DNA from 3 places in the Alteromonas sp. 009811495 genome. Region 1 is predicted to be linked to each of the others. Evidence: predicted binding sites of a transcription regulator. Region 1 holds the regulator's gene; each other region holds the start of a gene.

Region 1 (4,259 bases):
TAAAATATGCTCCGGAAAACCGGGCTGTTTCTGGTCTAGGTTTACGGCAACAATGTCAAAGTGAATAGGCGCAATTTTCTTTAAAAATAAAAGAATGTCGAGCATGGTGTAACTGTCTTTACCGCCTGATAAGCACACCATTACCTTGTCATTATTTTCAATCATTCCAAAATCGCCAATGGCTTTACCCACATTTCGGCGAAGGCGTTTTTGAAGTTTGTTGAAGTTGTACTTTTGCTTACTTTGCGTCGCATTTAAAGGCGCCGCATCAGCACCATTTGTGCCTAGACTCATAATTAACTAGCTTGGTTTGTAATAAAAGGCACATTATACAATAAAGCACCTTTTCGAAACCATGCCTGCGCGCGTTAATTTATTCGCTATTGTTTACTCAGAGCACTTGTTCGTTCAGAGCTCTTGTTCGGTTAGCATATTGACATCCTACTTTGCACAGTACTTAGTTTGCCAACGGTGATATAAAACCGTCGGGCTTGAGTGCCAACACATCGCAGTTCAGTTCATCGATAACATGTTCTGCAGTATTACCAATCAAAGCGGCTGAAATGCCAACTCTGCCAACTGTGCCGATGATAACGAGTTCTGCGTCAATGTCTTTTGCAACCATGGGGATAACCTTTTCTGGTAATCCTTCTTTAACTACGCATTTATTATCAGGTACACCATATTTAAGTGCGTGGGCGCGCATTTCTTTCTGGTGGTGCTGCTTAACCGCATCATGATAAGTGTCAGGGTCGAACTCAGGGACTTCAATAGCAATATTTAGCGGTGTTGAAGGGTAGCTGTTAACAAGATTGACATTCCCTTTTAAAAGCGACGCATAGTCGTTGGCAATAACGGTAATTTTATCATTGAGCGCGGCATGTTCGTCGTCTTCAGTACCTACGTTTACAGCAGCAATAATTTCGCCACCTTCTGGCCAATCGTGCTCTTTTACCAATAATACTGGACGAGGGCATTTACGCATCAGGTGCCAGTCTGTGGGCGTAAATATAACGGATGCCAAGTCATCATGTTTCTTAGTTGCTTTAACCACTAAATCGATTTGATTGTCCAAGGCATAATGAATAATTGATTCATAGGCGCGATTATTCCATTCAACAACAATATCAGTTTCTCCATAGCCTTGCTTGTGAAGCTCTCCTGATAGCCATTTGGCGTGTTCGTTAGTGACAGCGTCGCGCATTGACTCTCTTTCATCAGGGCTAAGCATAGTGGTCATGTCATAAGAGAGATCGTATACCACCATCATGGCTGTTACTGAAGCGCCCAATTTTGACGCTAATTCGTAGGCCCTGCTTAAGGCAGGTTGTGTGTCTCGCTCGGCATCAACAACAGCAAGGATGCGTTTGTACTCAATCATAACTACCCCTTATAAACAAAAGCTTAGTATTTAGTTTTATAAATACGTTGGACGCTTAAGGTAAGTGTAAACGACAATACTAAAAACGTTAGTTGTTTTAGATCAATAAATAAAAAAGGCGCAAACAAAGCGCCAATCTTAATCTTGTTACCAGTTGCTGATTAGGGTTCCTAACCGTTACACACAACGCTGGGACCGTTAAGTGCTTCTAGTTTTGTACTAAGCCTATCAAAATCTAAAATAGTAATAAGCTTGCCATCTACCTTGATAATACCGTCTTTTTGGAAGCGACTTAACAGGCGACTTATCGTTTCGATGGTCAAACCTAAATAGTTACCTATTTCGTTACGAGTCATCGTTAAGTGAAACTCTCTGTGTGAAAAACCACGTTCCTCAAAACGTTGAGACAAATGCGAGATGAAATATAAGAGACGCTCTTCGGCTGTGCGTTTGTTTAACAGCATAATCATATCGTGATCTTGCTTAATTTCCGCACTCATGAAGCTCATAATCTGGTGACGAAGTTTTGGAAATTGTACTGACATTTCATCTAACGTTTCGTAGGGGAGTTCGCACACCATTGCAGTTTCAAGAGCCTGCGTGTAGCTTTGATGCTGATTTTCACGTAGTGCATCAAAGCCTATGATATCGCCGGGAAAGTGAAAACCTGTTATCTGCTCTTCACCTTCTTTGTTTGTAACAAAAGACTTGAAAGAGCCTGTGCGAACAGCAAAGAGTGAACGAAAGGTATCGCCAGTTTGGATAAGCGTATCGCCCTTGTGGAGTGGCTTTTTACGCTCAATGATGTCATCAAGAGACTCAATTTCTGTCTTATTCAATGCCACTGGTAGACATAAATGACTGAAACTGCAGTTTTGACAATGTATAGAGAATTGGCTTCCTTTGCTCATAAATGCTAACTCACAAATTACAGGGTTTACTTTGTTATGATACCGCAAGATTTAGGCGATTGCGCGATAAATCAGATAAACAGCATATATAGCCATTATGCTCGCGATCCCTTGTCTAACCAATGTGTTTTTAAATCCAGAGATCAACCATTGACTCCCCAAGCTTGTCGCAATCAGTGTAGGCAAGGTGCCTAATCCAAAGAAGAACATAATTGCGCTACCTTGCAAGGCACTGCCAGAAGCCAATGACCATGTTAAAGTTGAATAGACTAACCCGCACGGTAACCATCCCCAAATGAAGCCGTAGGGAAAGGCGCTCAGCGGCGTTCTAAATGGTAAAAAACGTTTAGAGTAAGGCTGTATTTTTTTAAATATCCCGTTGCCCAACCGTTCTAGTTTGGTTAAGCCTGTATACCACTGCCCGAGATAGCATGCCAACAGCAGCAGCATGATGCCGCTAATCAGTGAAAGTGCATAATTTGCGAGAGGAATATAATCTGCGGCAATTTTTCCAAAAAAACCAGTTATACCGCCTGCGATGGTATAACTGACAATGCGCCCAATATTATAAGTCAGGGTATAGGGGAAGGGTGAAACGCCTTTTGGGGTAACCATTCGTAGTGCGGTGACAATACCCCCACACATTCCTACACAGTGAACGCCGCCTGCGAGCCCAATGAGAAAGGCAGAGAAGTAATTAATGCCTTCCATGAGTCTCGTTTTCAGGTTGATTGACTGATGTTTTCGCTGTGTTCGTGTGTTTAGATAAGTGAGTTAATTCTTCTTTTTCTTGCAGTTTCTTACGTTGTTCTGCAAGTTGTTTTTCCTCTGGCGACAGATCATCATCAAACAAAATACTGTAGCCTTGACGATCGAGGTCTTCAAACTGATTGGACTTTACAGCCCAAAAGAAAATAACGATAGCGACGGCCACGATAATGATGGCGATGGGTATAAGGACGTAAATAATGCTCATGCTACTTACTCAATAGTCGGGTTGAGTTTGTCACCACAATAATAGAACTTAGTGACATGCCTACCACAGCCATCCAAGGTGAAAGCAAACCAGATACAGCAAATGGTAGAATCAGAATGTTGTAACCTACAGACCAGCCAATATTTTGCCTAATTTTTTGTTTTACTTGCTTGGCGGTGGTAATTAACTCTGGAACAGAAAGTAATTGATCGCCAAGTAAGATAACATCGGCGGCGGTTTTTGCTACATCCGTTGCATTACCCACCGCTATAGCAACATCGGCGCTTGCTAATACTGGTGCATCATTAATACCATCTCCCATCATCATCACTTTTTTTCCGCTGGCTTGCATTGCCTGTACTTCGTGAAACTTATCTTCAGGAGTAAGACCACCTTTTGCAAGCTGTATGGGAAGGTGCTGTGATAGGGTATCTACATTGTGTTGGGTATCACCGCTAAGCACAATAAGTGAGTTATGCTTCCCAAGGGCATTAAGGGTGGTTTTGGTGTCTTTTCGTAACGTATCACTGACCTCAAATGCCCCTAAAAGCTTCCCGTTAACAGTGAGATACACGTTTGCGTTTATTGGAACAAGCGCAGTGTCGACTGCTACAAATGATGCACTTCCCATCATAAATTGTGCGTTATTTATTACACCGGTGATACCACCCCCTGGTGTAACAGTAAATTGTTCAACTTGATGAGGCGGTTGGCTGCCTGATTCGCTCGTGGTAATAAATGCTTTGGCTATCGGGTGCTCCGAACGCATTTCTAGTGCCATTGCAATGTTCATAACGCTGTTTTCATCAACACCATCAGCAAACCAGCGTTGGGTGAGTGTAAATTTACCTTCTGTAAGTGTACCTGTTTTATCAAGGGCTATGGTGTCGATTGTGGTGATTTGTTCAAGTGCATCGGCGCGTTTTAACAATATACCTTGGCGGTTTAGTTTCGCCATTGCGCAGGTAAGCGCTGACGGTGTCGCAAGCCC
Region 2 (4,259 bases), 2.2 Mb from region 1:
AAGACCACTCACACTGGTGTACTCGCCAAGTAACCCCAGCAGTGCCTCTTTGGTTAAAACACCGGCAATATCGTTTATTGACGCGCTTGAAAGATCGCCAAACCAGCCATTGTCTATCAACCAGTCTATCTGCTGTTGAGGGGCGGTAATTTCTGCATAATTAAACTGCCTGCGATCAATAACGGCATACTTTCTATTTGCCGCGCGAACCACAACGCACTGTTTATCTTCATCAAGGGCTTTGAAATTGGCAATAAAAAGCGCCGCTTCATCAGTTAACAGCGTCGCGCTTGCCCCCTCAAAGAAGTGCAAGAATTCATAAAAATGCGTTAAATAATAACGAGGAGGCAAGTCTTTTCGCATAGTAATTGCTGTAATGCTGAACACGCAAATAGTGTATATTTATACAGATAAATTAACAACTCTCGTGCGCCTCGGCTTACGTTTACGTGTGCCAATTGCCTACAGCGAAAACCTGTTGAAAGATGATCACCCGCCGCCTTCACCACGTACCAGAAAGTACTAGAGTGAAACGGTGAAAAATTTTATGAGCTTAACCCGCGCGATGGGCTTTTCTTGCCCTTATTGTATGGCCCCTAACGACGTTGAAATTGATGAAATAAATGATGTTGGACAAGTGCAAGTACTTGACTGTCAGGTATGTTGCCAACCTATTGAACTTAACGTGTACCAGCATGGCGATGAACTTCAACTAGAGGCCACGCGAGAAAATGACTAGCCCCTTGTTTAAAACCGACATCGACAGCATGGAGCAGCGCTATCGCGCTAACCTTATAAACAGCTTATCCGGCTTTAAGCCAGCGGTACTGTTGGGCACCTCCGATGGTACTACGCACAATATCGCAATTATCAGTTCGGTGGTGCACATCGGTGCTAATCCGCCGCTACTTGGCATGATCATGCGCCCGCACACGGTACAACGAGACTCATTGGGTAATATTAAAAAAAGTGGCGTTTATACGCTAAACCACGTCAGTACCGACTGGATTGATAAAGCACACCAAACCTCTGCACGCTATGCACCGGATGAAAGTGAATTTGACGCCGTGGGCCTAACACCTTTTTTTAGTGAGACCTTTTCGGCACCTTTTGTAAAAGAAAGTGCAGTGAAAATCGGGCTTAAAGTGGCACAACATTTCACGCTCATCAACGATACAGAGATGATCATAGGCGAAATTCAAGAGCTACATATCAGCAAAGACTATATTGCAAGTGATGGGTTTGTTGATATTGAAGGGCTGAAGAGCGCCTGTATATCAGGTCTAGATAGTTATCACTCAACAAGCCGTTTGGCTCAGTTCGCCTACGCCAAGCCCGGTATAGCGCTAAAAACGAAGTGAACTTTGCCCTAGATGCTATATCTAACAAATAGGCGTGTGACGTTTATTTAATGTAGATCAATAGAAAGTGTACGTTTTTATTCGATCTTTTTTGAAAAAGAGATAGTATCTAGTTATGTAAAAAAACCTGCCGCTTTGGCAGGTTTTTGCGTTTAAGGCGCTGAATAAAAAAGAATCATTATCGTTTCTATCTCTTAAGGAGAGTGTTATGAAATCTGTAAATCGCCGCGACTTTCTTAAGCTGTCAGGCTCTACAGTAATTGGTCTTACATTAGGTGGCGTTGCGCTTCGCGCGCAAGCACAAGAGCAATTAAGTGCAGATGATGCAACTGCAAAAGCATTAAACTACACCCCATCATCAACCGTTGATGGTGCTAAGTGTGCTAACTGCATGTATGTACAAGGTAGTGATGGTGAGCAATACCGTCCTTGTAACATCTTCCCGAACAAGCTGGTAAATGCAGACGGTTGGTGTAGTGCATGGGTGAAAAAGCCAGGCTAACAGCCAGTTATACTGCCGCTTTTTGTTATTCACATTTGAAAGCCCCGACGACACATCGGGGCTTTTTTATGTGTCAGTTAACCTCACGCTTTGGCTGATAAGGCTTTGTTACAGCTTTAAGTGCAGGGTTATCAAATCGAGTAGGTAGCAAGCTTGGCGTGATGTAAAAACCGTGTTTTGCTTCAAATACACTGCCAATACCAAGCACTTTTTCATCTTGCCACTTCGCCCCAATAAAGCTTATTCCCACGGGCAAATCTTTTACTGCACCAGCAGGAATGGTTAGGTGCGGATACCCAGCAACTGCGGCTAAGTAGCCAATACCGATAAACCCTGCAGGTGAGTGATCGCCATAAACGCCATCAATGAGAAACGAGGGGCTATTTGAAGGTGCGACAAGCACATCAACTTTGTGCTTTGCCATCAACGCATCAATACCACTCTTACCTGCTGTATCTTGAATTAGCGACACGGCATTCTTATAGTTTTCACTTTCCAGTGAATCAGATGCCAACGACTTCTCGAAAATACTCTGATCGAACAATGCTAGTTCGCGCTCACTTTGGTTATTAAATGCTATCAGGCCTTCGAGGTCTCGAGCGGGTAACTGTGCCGGCGAAGAGGCCAGGTATTCATTAATAGAAGCATGGAATTCACTTAGCAGTACGTTGTACGAGTCTCGCCAGAAGCTGTCTGGCTGATTGAAATCGCTAATTTCAACTAGCGTAGCGCCAGATGCTTTAAGTTGCTCAAGTGCTTGCTCGTAAATGGCAAGTACGTGAGGGTTATCACCTTGACGATAACGCACAACGCCTACAGAGATACCTTTTAAGTCTGTCGCTATTAAAGAGGACGTAGGTAATGTTGGAATATGCGTATCTGCATCAGCAGTTGCTTTATCTTGAGCATCGCTACCTGCCATCACTGACGTCATCAACCAAGCATCTTGCACCGTAGCGGACATTGGGCCCGCGGTATCTTGGCTAAATGAGATGGGTACAATGTGGGTACGTGACAATAAGCCCACCGTTGGTTTAAAACCCACAATTCCGTTAATTGAAGATGGGCAGATTACCGAGCCATTCGTCTCAGTGCCTACTGCGAGAGAGGCTAAACGCAGTGCCATGGCCGCTCCCGAGCCAGAAGAAGAACCACACGCGCTGCGTGATAATATGTGTGGATTGCGGGTAAGGCCGCCTACGCCACTCCATCCGCTGATTGATGATTCAGAACGAAAATTCGCCCACTCTGACAAATTGGTTTTTCCTAAAACAATGGCATCTGCAGCTTTCAGCTTCGATACAATCGGCGCGTCACGTCCGGTGTCATTATTCAACAACGCCAGTGAACCTGCGGTAGTCGGCAATTCAGTCGACTCAATGTTGTCTTTAAGCAATATCGGAAGGCCTGCTAACACGCCAACCTGCTCACCATTTGCAATGCGCTTATCTAACGCTTTCGCTTGTTCAAGCGCATTTGGGTTTAGGGAAAGTACGCTGTTTACTTTAGTATCGCGTGCTTCTATACGAGCCAAATAACCTGCAACTAAATCGGCAGAGGTAATGTCTCCCGCCTTTATTGCTTGTACCTGAACATGAGCTGGTTTGTCTAACCATGTGTCTATTTGTTTTTTAGTAGTGGCTTTTGTTGCACAAGCACTGCACAGCAGAAGTACTGTAGTCAGTAGTACATACCCTTTTTTAATCATCGTTATTTCCTTGTTTCAGCAAACATGCCCAGAGTTGAGCCAGTCGTACTTTTTATACGCTGTCGCAGAAATAGTTCACTGTCTACAGAAATAAGACTATTTTTTGAACGCCGATGTCAATCCACAAATACAGTCGTTTAGCTTATGGGTGAACGTCAGGGAGAGATAGCTTGTTAAATAAGTTTTCAAGGCCGTACTTGTCGAGTAAGGCTTGATAACGTCCGTCTTCGATGAATAGGCGTAAGGTAGTATTAAATGCTTCACGCAACGTTGGGTCTGGAATAGCTGCGCGGTATGGCGTAATTGGGAATAGCTCGTGAAAGACAGTTCCATCGTTGGCATACATGTCGTTACGCGCTTTTAAAAAATTGAAGATATTACGGTCCAACACAATGGCATCAACGCTTCCAAGCATCAACATGTTCACTTGCCTATCTTGTCGTGCCATCTCTATATATGTTGGTAAAGAAGATAACGCACCACCAAACTCCTCGCCTAACACCGCACTTGCCGTTTGAAAGGCAATAACACTTTTATCAGTAAGATCTTGAATTGAGGTGATAGCTAAATTGCGGTCAGCGCGTGTCACTGCAACATTTTGATAAACGATATAAAAGTCGGTTAGTAGCGTAGGGTCGACCTTGTGTGAATCATTGATGGTAAGCGCCACATCTACCGCATCGTCTTT
Region 3 (4,259 bases), 2.1 Mb from region 1:
GCTAAGTCCCGACACAGAGCCGTGCCACTAGCGCTTTATTAGTTCTCTTACTTTATCTACTACCTGGGCAGTATTTGGTTTTTTGCCTGTCCAGATGGTAAATGCTGCTGCGGCCTGTTCAACTAACATACCTAACCCATCTAGACTTTGCGCTACTCCCAATTTTGTCGCTTCTTGCATAAAAAGTGTTGGTGAATTTTTATAAACCATGTCATACACCGCTTCACACTCACTTAAGGACGCCGCATTTATATTGCATGGAAGTTCGCCGTTTAAACTTGCTGCAGTAGAATTAATGATCACGTTTGGTGTTATCGACGCTACGTCCTCAAGCGTCATTACCGCTATTTCATTGTACTGACTTTCACTGGCCACCTGCTCTGCACGGCTTAGCGTTCTATTAGCAATAGTAAGTTTCGCGATACCGGCCTCAAATAACGGAGAGATAACACCTCGTGCCGCACCACCCGCACCTAGCAGTAAAACGTGTTTATCTTTTAGTACTACACCGTTATTAAGTAAATCATTCACTAAACCAATACCGTCGGTATTAAAACCATTAACCTTTCCATCCGCTGTCTTCATCAGAGTATTTACGGCCTTTGCATCATTCGCGGCAGCGTCTTCAACCTGAGCAAAGTTATAGGCGTCTAATTTGAACGGCATAGTAACATTGCATCCAATTGCAGCATCTTGGGCTAGAAATGCTGACGCTGCATCGACAAAACCATCTTCAGGCGCCAGAATTTTCTCATAAGAAATCTCTTCGCCTACCTGTTGTGCAAACATTTGATGAATAGTTGGTGATAAACTCTGGGCTATAGGATTTCCGAATACAGCGAATTTTTTCATGGGAATACGAGACTTATTTAAAACAAAACAGAAAAGCGAAGATGTTAAAAAGAGTACACCATATTATCGAATAGGTGGAGAAGAGAAAGTAAGAGCACTTTCCAATACGTTCTATGACATTATGGAAACCGATCCTATGGCTAAAGAACTATTGGCTATTCATCCACAACCACTCGACAGAATTCGACATGTATTCTTTTTGTACTTGAGCCTGTGGTTAGGCGGTCCCGATGACTTTCAGCAACAGTTTGGCCATCCGCGCCTTCGTGCCAGACACTTACCCTTTACTGTGACACCTGTGCTTAAAGACCAATGGATGTATTGTATGCGCAAGGCGATGTTTCAGACCGTCGACGATATGGCACTTGCTCAACAATTGCTGCAAGCGCTAGATCAACTTGCAGAGCATATGATTAATAGCAAATAAAAAAGCGCGCTGTCGAGAATAACTCTCTTGGCGCGCAAGTCCCCTGTTACTGTCCACGCTCTTTATGGCGCATAAGTAGTGCGATTAGATACTAGAACGTATAGCCCACTGAAATAGTGTAAACCCAAGGGTCGATTTCAATATCGCTCACAACGCCATCAGCATCACCTACTTTAAATGTTGCGTCGGTATCAATATCGATGAAACGTACTGAGGCATTCACGTGCCATTTTTTATCTACAATGTAGTCCATTCCAACTTGTGCTGTAAGTCCAAATGAATTGTCTAGTGATAAGTCGCTAAGGCCAGCATCGCTGTTAGCCCCTGTAAACTCTTCGTCAAAGAAAATTGTATAGTTTACACCAGCTCCAACATATGGCTGAAACGGCGAGTTAGCATCGTTAAAGTAGTAGTTTGCTGTTAACGATGGTGGCAAATGTGTTACTTCACCCAATTGAGTACCCGTACCCAACGGATCGGAAACAGAGAAGTTTACATCGTGTTTGAAAGGTGTAGCAGCTAACAACTCGAGGTTGATGTTGTCTGTTAGGAAGTACGCCACATTAATACCAAGTTGCGTATTGTTATCAACCGTTAATGCAACACCTAGATCAGTACCACCAGCAATGATATTTGATGATGACTCATCTGGGGCAACGGTAGTTAGGCCGCCGCGCACAACCCAGTCACCTTGCTGGTGAGCGCTAGCTAGTGGAGAAAGTGCTGCGAGTGTAAGGCAAATTGCTGAAAGAGTGTGTTTACGCATGGTGTGTCTCTCGTGTGTTTAAATAAGATGACGCCACTGTACGCTTTTGATGAAGTGAAATGTTGATCCAGCGCAAAGTTCATAAGTAACTGAAACACTGACACTAATACAAGTTGATATAGATCAAAAAGAAACGCCGCAATGATTATGTTGCGGCGTTTCTGGCATATTGGTTAACCATTATCGCGCGAGTTACCACTGTGTAGGTTTAAGCCAATCGACAAGTTTGGCTTCTGCACTACCTGGTGCAGGTGTATAACAATACTCCCATCGCGCCAGCGGCGGCATCGACATAAGAATTGACTCTGTCCTACCACCAGTTTGCAAACCAAACAAAGTGCCTCTATCAAACACCAAGTTAAACTCTACGTAGCGGCCACGACGATACAGCTGAAAGTCACGCTCCCGTTCGCCGTAAGGCGTTTGTTTTCTGCGTTCCACGATAGGGACATAGGCATCAATATAGCCATTACCCACTGCTTGCATAAACGCAAATGATTGATCGAATCCCCACTCATTGAGATCATCAAAGAAAAGACCGCCAACACCACGCGTTTCATTTCGATGCTTCAGATAAAAGTAATCGTCACACCACTTTTTGTATTTTGGATAGACCTCTTCACCAAACGGCTTGCAGAGTTTCTTAGCTGTATCATGCCAATGCACAACATCTTCTTTAAATGGATAAAAGGGCGTTAGGTCAAAACCACCACCAAACCACCAAATAGGTGCCTCTCCCTCTTTTTCTGCAATAAAAAAGCGTACGTTTGCATGTGAAGTGGGAATGTAAGGGTTATGTGGATGAATAACGAGAGACACCCCCATCGCTTGGAAATTACGGCCTGCTAGCTCTGGTCGGTTTGCCGTTGCGGATGCAGGCATTTGACTACCAAAGACATGTGAAAAATTGACGCCGCCTTGCTCGATAACCGCACCGTTTTTAAGTACACGCGAGCGACCGCCGCCTCCCTCTTCACGCTGCCAGCTATCTTCGACAAACTGGCCTTTTCCGTCGGCAAGCTCTAATGTTTGGCAAATAGTATCTTGCAAGTTGAGTAGATAAGCTTTTACCTGTGCAATAACATCTTCTGCGTTTTTTCCGTCTAGTAACTCTGTTGATATCATGGGCGTATTACCTCTGCTGTATCGCCATCTCTTATTACACTGGGTTTTGTAGCACCGCCAACTTCGCCCTCAACATATGTCACGGAATCTGCAAACACAGCTTTAGCTTGCTCTAGTGTTATGGCGGGAGGATGTCCTGTGAGATTGGCACTGGTTGACACCAGAGGTTTACCTAATTTTGTGCAAAGTGCCACAACCACTGGGTGATTGGTTACCCTAACGGCTATTTTGTCATGCTGCCCAGTAATCCACTGCGGTGCAGTTGCCGATTTTGGTAGCAACCACGTATTAGGGCCAGGCCAACTAGAAAAAATATCAGTGCGTCTGTCTGGCCTAATCGCATTATCATTGACGTAAGGTAAAAGCTGACTGTAATTGGCTGCAATTAAGATAACGCCCTTTTCTACTGGACGTTGCTTAAGTTCCAATAATGCGTTTACAGCAGTTTCATTATCAGGGTCGCACCCTATACCCATGACCGCTTCTGTGGGATAAACCAGTAATTTTCCTTCGTTGAAGGCAGCGACAATCGGGTCGCTTTCTTTCACATCATCCGATGCAGAGCCAATTGCATTCCCATTGTGGAATTCAGACATGTTCTTCTCAGCTTTCGCGCAGGTTATTTCTTAAAGCCACAGGAAGGTTGTGGGCATTGAACTTGCCCTTTTTTATCAATCAACACTCCCCATCCACATTGTGGACAGGCTTCGTTCACAGGCGTGAAATTTAGCACATAACGACATTGGGGATAATGGTTACATGCAAAAAACTGTTTTCCATACTTGTTGGTACGCGATATTAAATGCCCTTTCTTACATTTGGGGCAGTCAACAAGCGTGTCTTCTTGTTGTTTAATTGGAGCAATGTAGTGGCAATCAGGAAAGTTGGTACAGCCAATAAACATACCAAACCGCCCTTTCTTTATAGCCAATGCCCCTTTACATTCCGGGCAAGGCACACCATCCAGTGTTTTTAAAAGCGTGGTTTGTTTATCGTGAAGCGGTTTGCTAAAGTGACAATCTGGATACCCCGTGCAGCCAATAAACGGACCCGATTTACTATTTTTAATATGCAGCGGTTTACCACAAT

What was found. The regulator FNR, encoded in region 1, switches genes on or off when oxygen is low (the NO sensors DNR and NnrR bind a similar motif). The targets are predictions, from matches to a motif close to TTGATCTAGATCAA.
Region 2: the regulator FNR is predicted to act here: its motif matches at 1,409-1,422, upstream of OZ660_RS19055 (high-potential iron-sulfur protein).
Region 3: the regulator FNR is predicted to act here: its motif matches at 2,159-2,172, upstream of OZ660_RS00145 (OmpW family outer membrane protein).

The regions. Positions count from the first base shown of each region.
Region 1 is NZ_CP113972.1:2,111,910-2,116,168, forward strand. Features, by position in the region: gene ttcA (tRNA 2-thiocytidine(32) synthetase TtcA) at 1-294, opposite strand, end outside; gene uspE (universal stress protein UspE) at 458-1,381, opposite strand; gene fnr (fumarate/nitrate reduction transcriptional regulator Fnr) at 1,552-2,292, opposite strand; gene OZ660_RS09755 (sulfite exporter TauE/SafE family protein) at 2,344-3,003, opposite strand; gene ccoS (cbb3-type cytochrome oxidase assembly protein CcoS) at 2,990-3,268, opposite strand; gene OZ660_RS09765 (heavy metal translocating P-type ATPase) at 3,270-4,259, opposite strand, start outside.
Region 2 is NZ_CP113972.1:4,262,168-4,266,426, forward strand. Features, by position in the region: gene OZ660_RS19040 (exonuclease domain-containing protein) at 1-363, opposite strand, end outside; gene OZ660_RS19045 (CPXCG motif-containing cysteine-rich protein) at 548-739, shown strand; gene OZ660_RS19050 (flavin reductase family protein) at 732-1,361, shown strand; gene OZ660_RS19055 (high-potential iron-sulfur protein) at 1,570-1,863, shown strand; gene OZ660_RS19060 (amidase) at 1,937-3,571, opposite strand; gene OZ660_RS19065 (substrate-binding periplasmic protein) at 3,714-4,259, opposite strand, start outside.
Region 3 is NZ_CP113972.1:29,434-33,692, reverse strand. Features, by position in the region: gene aroE (shikimate dehydrogenase) at 28-852, opposite strand; gene OZ660_RS00150 (group II truncated hemoglobin) at 851-1,279, shown strand; gene OZ660_RS00145 (OmpW family outer membrane protein) at 1,371-2,045, opposite strand; gene hemF (oxygen-dependent coproporphyrinogen oxidase) at 2,238-3,170, opposite strand; gene OZ660_RS00135 (Sua5/YciO/YrdC/YwlC family protein) at 3,167-3,766, opposite strand; gene OZ660_RS00130 (DNA topoisomerase family protein) at 3,790-4,259, opposite strand, start outside.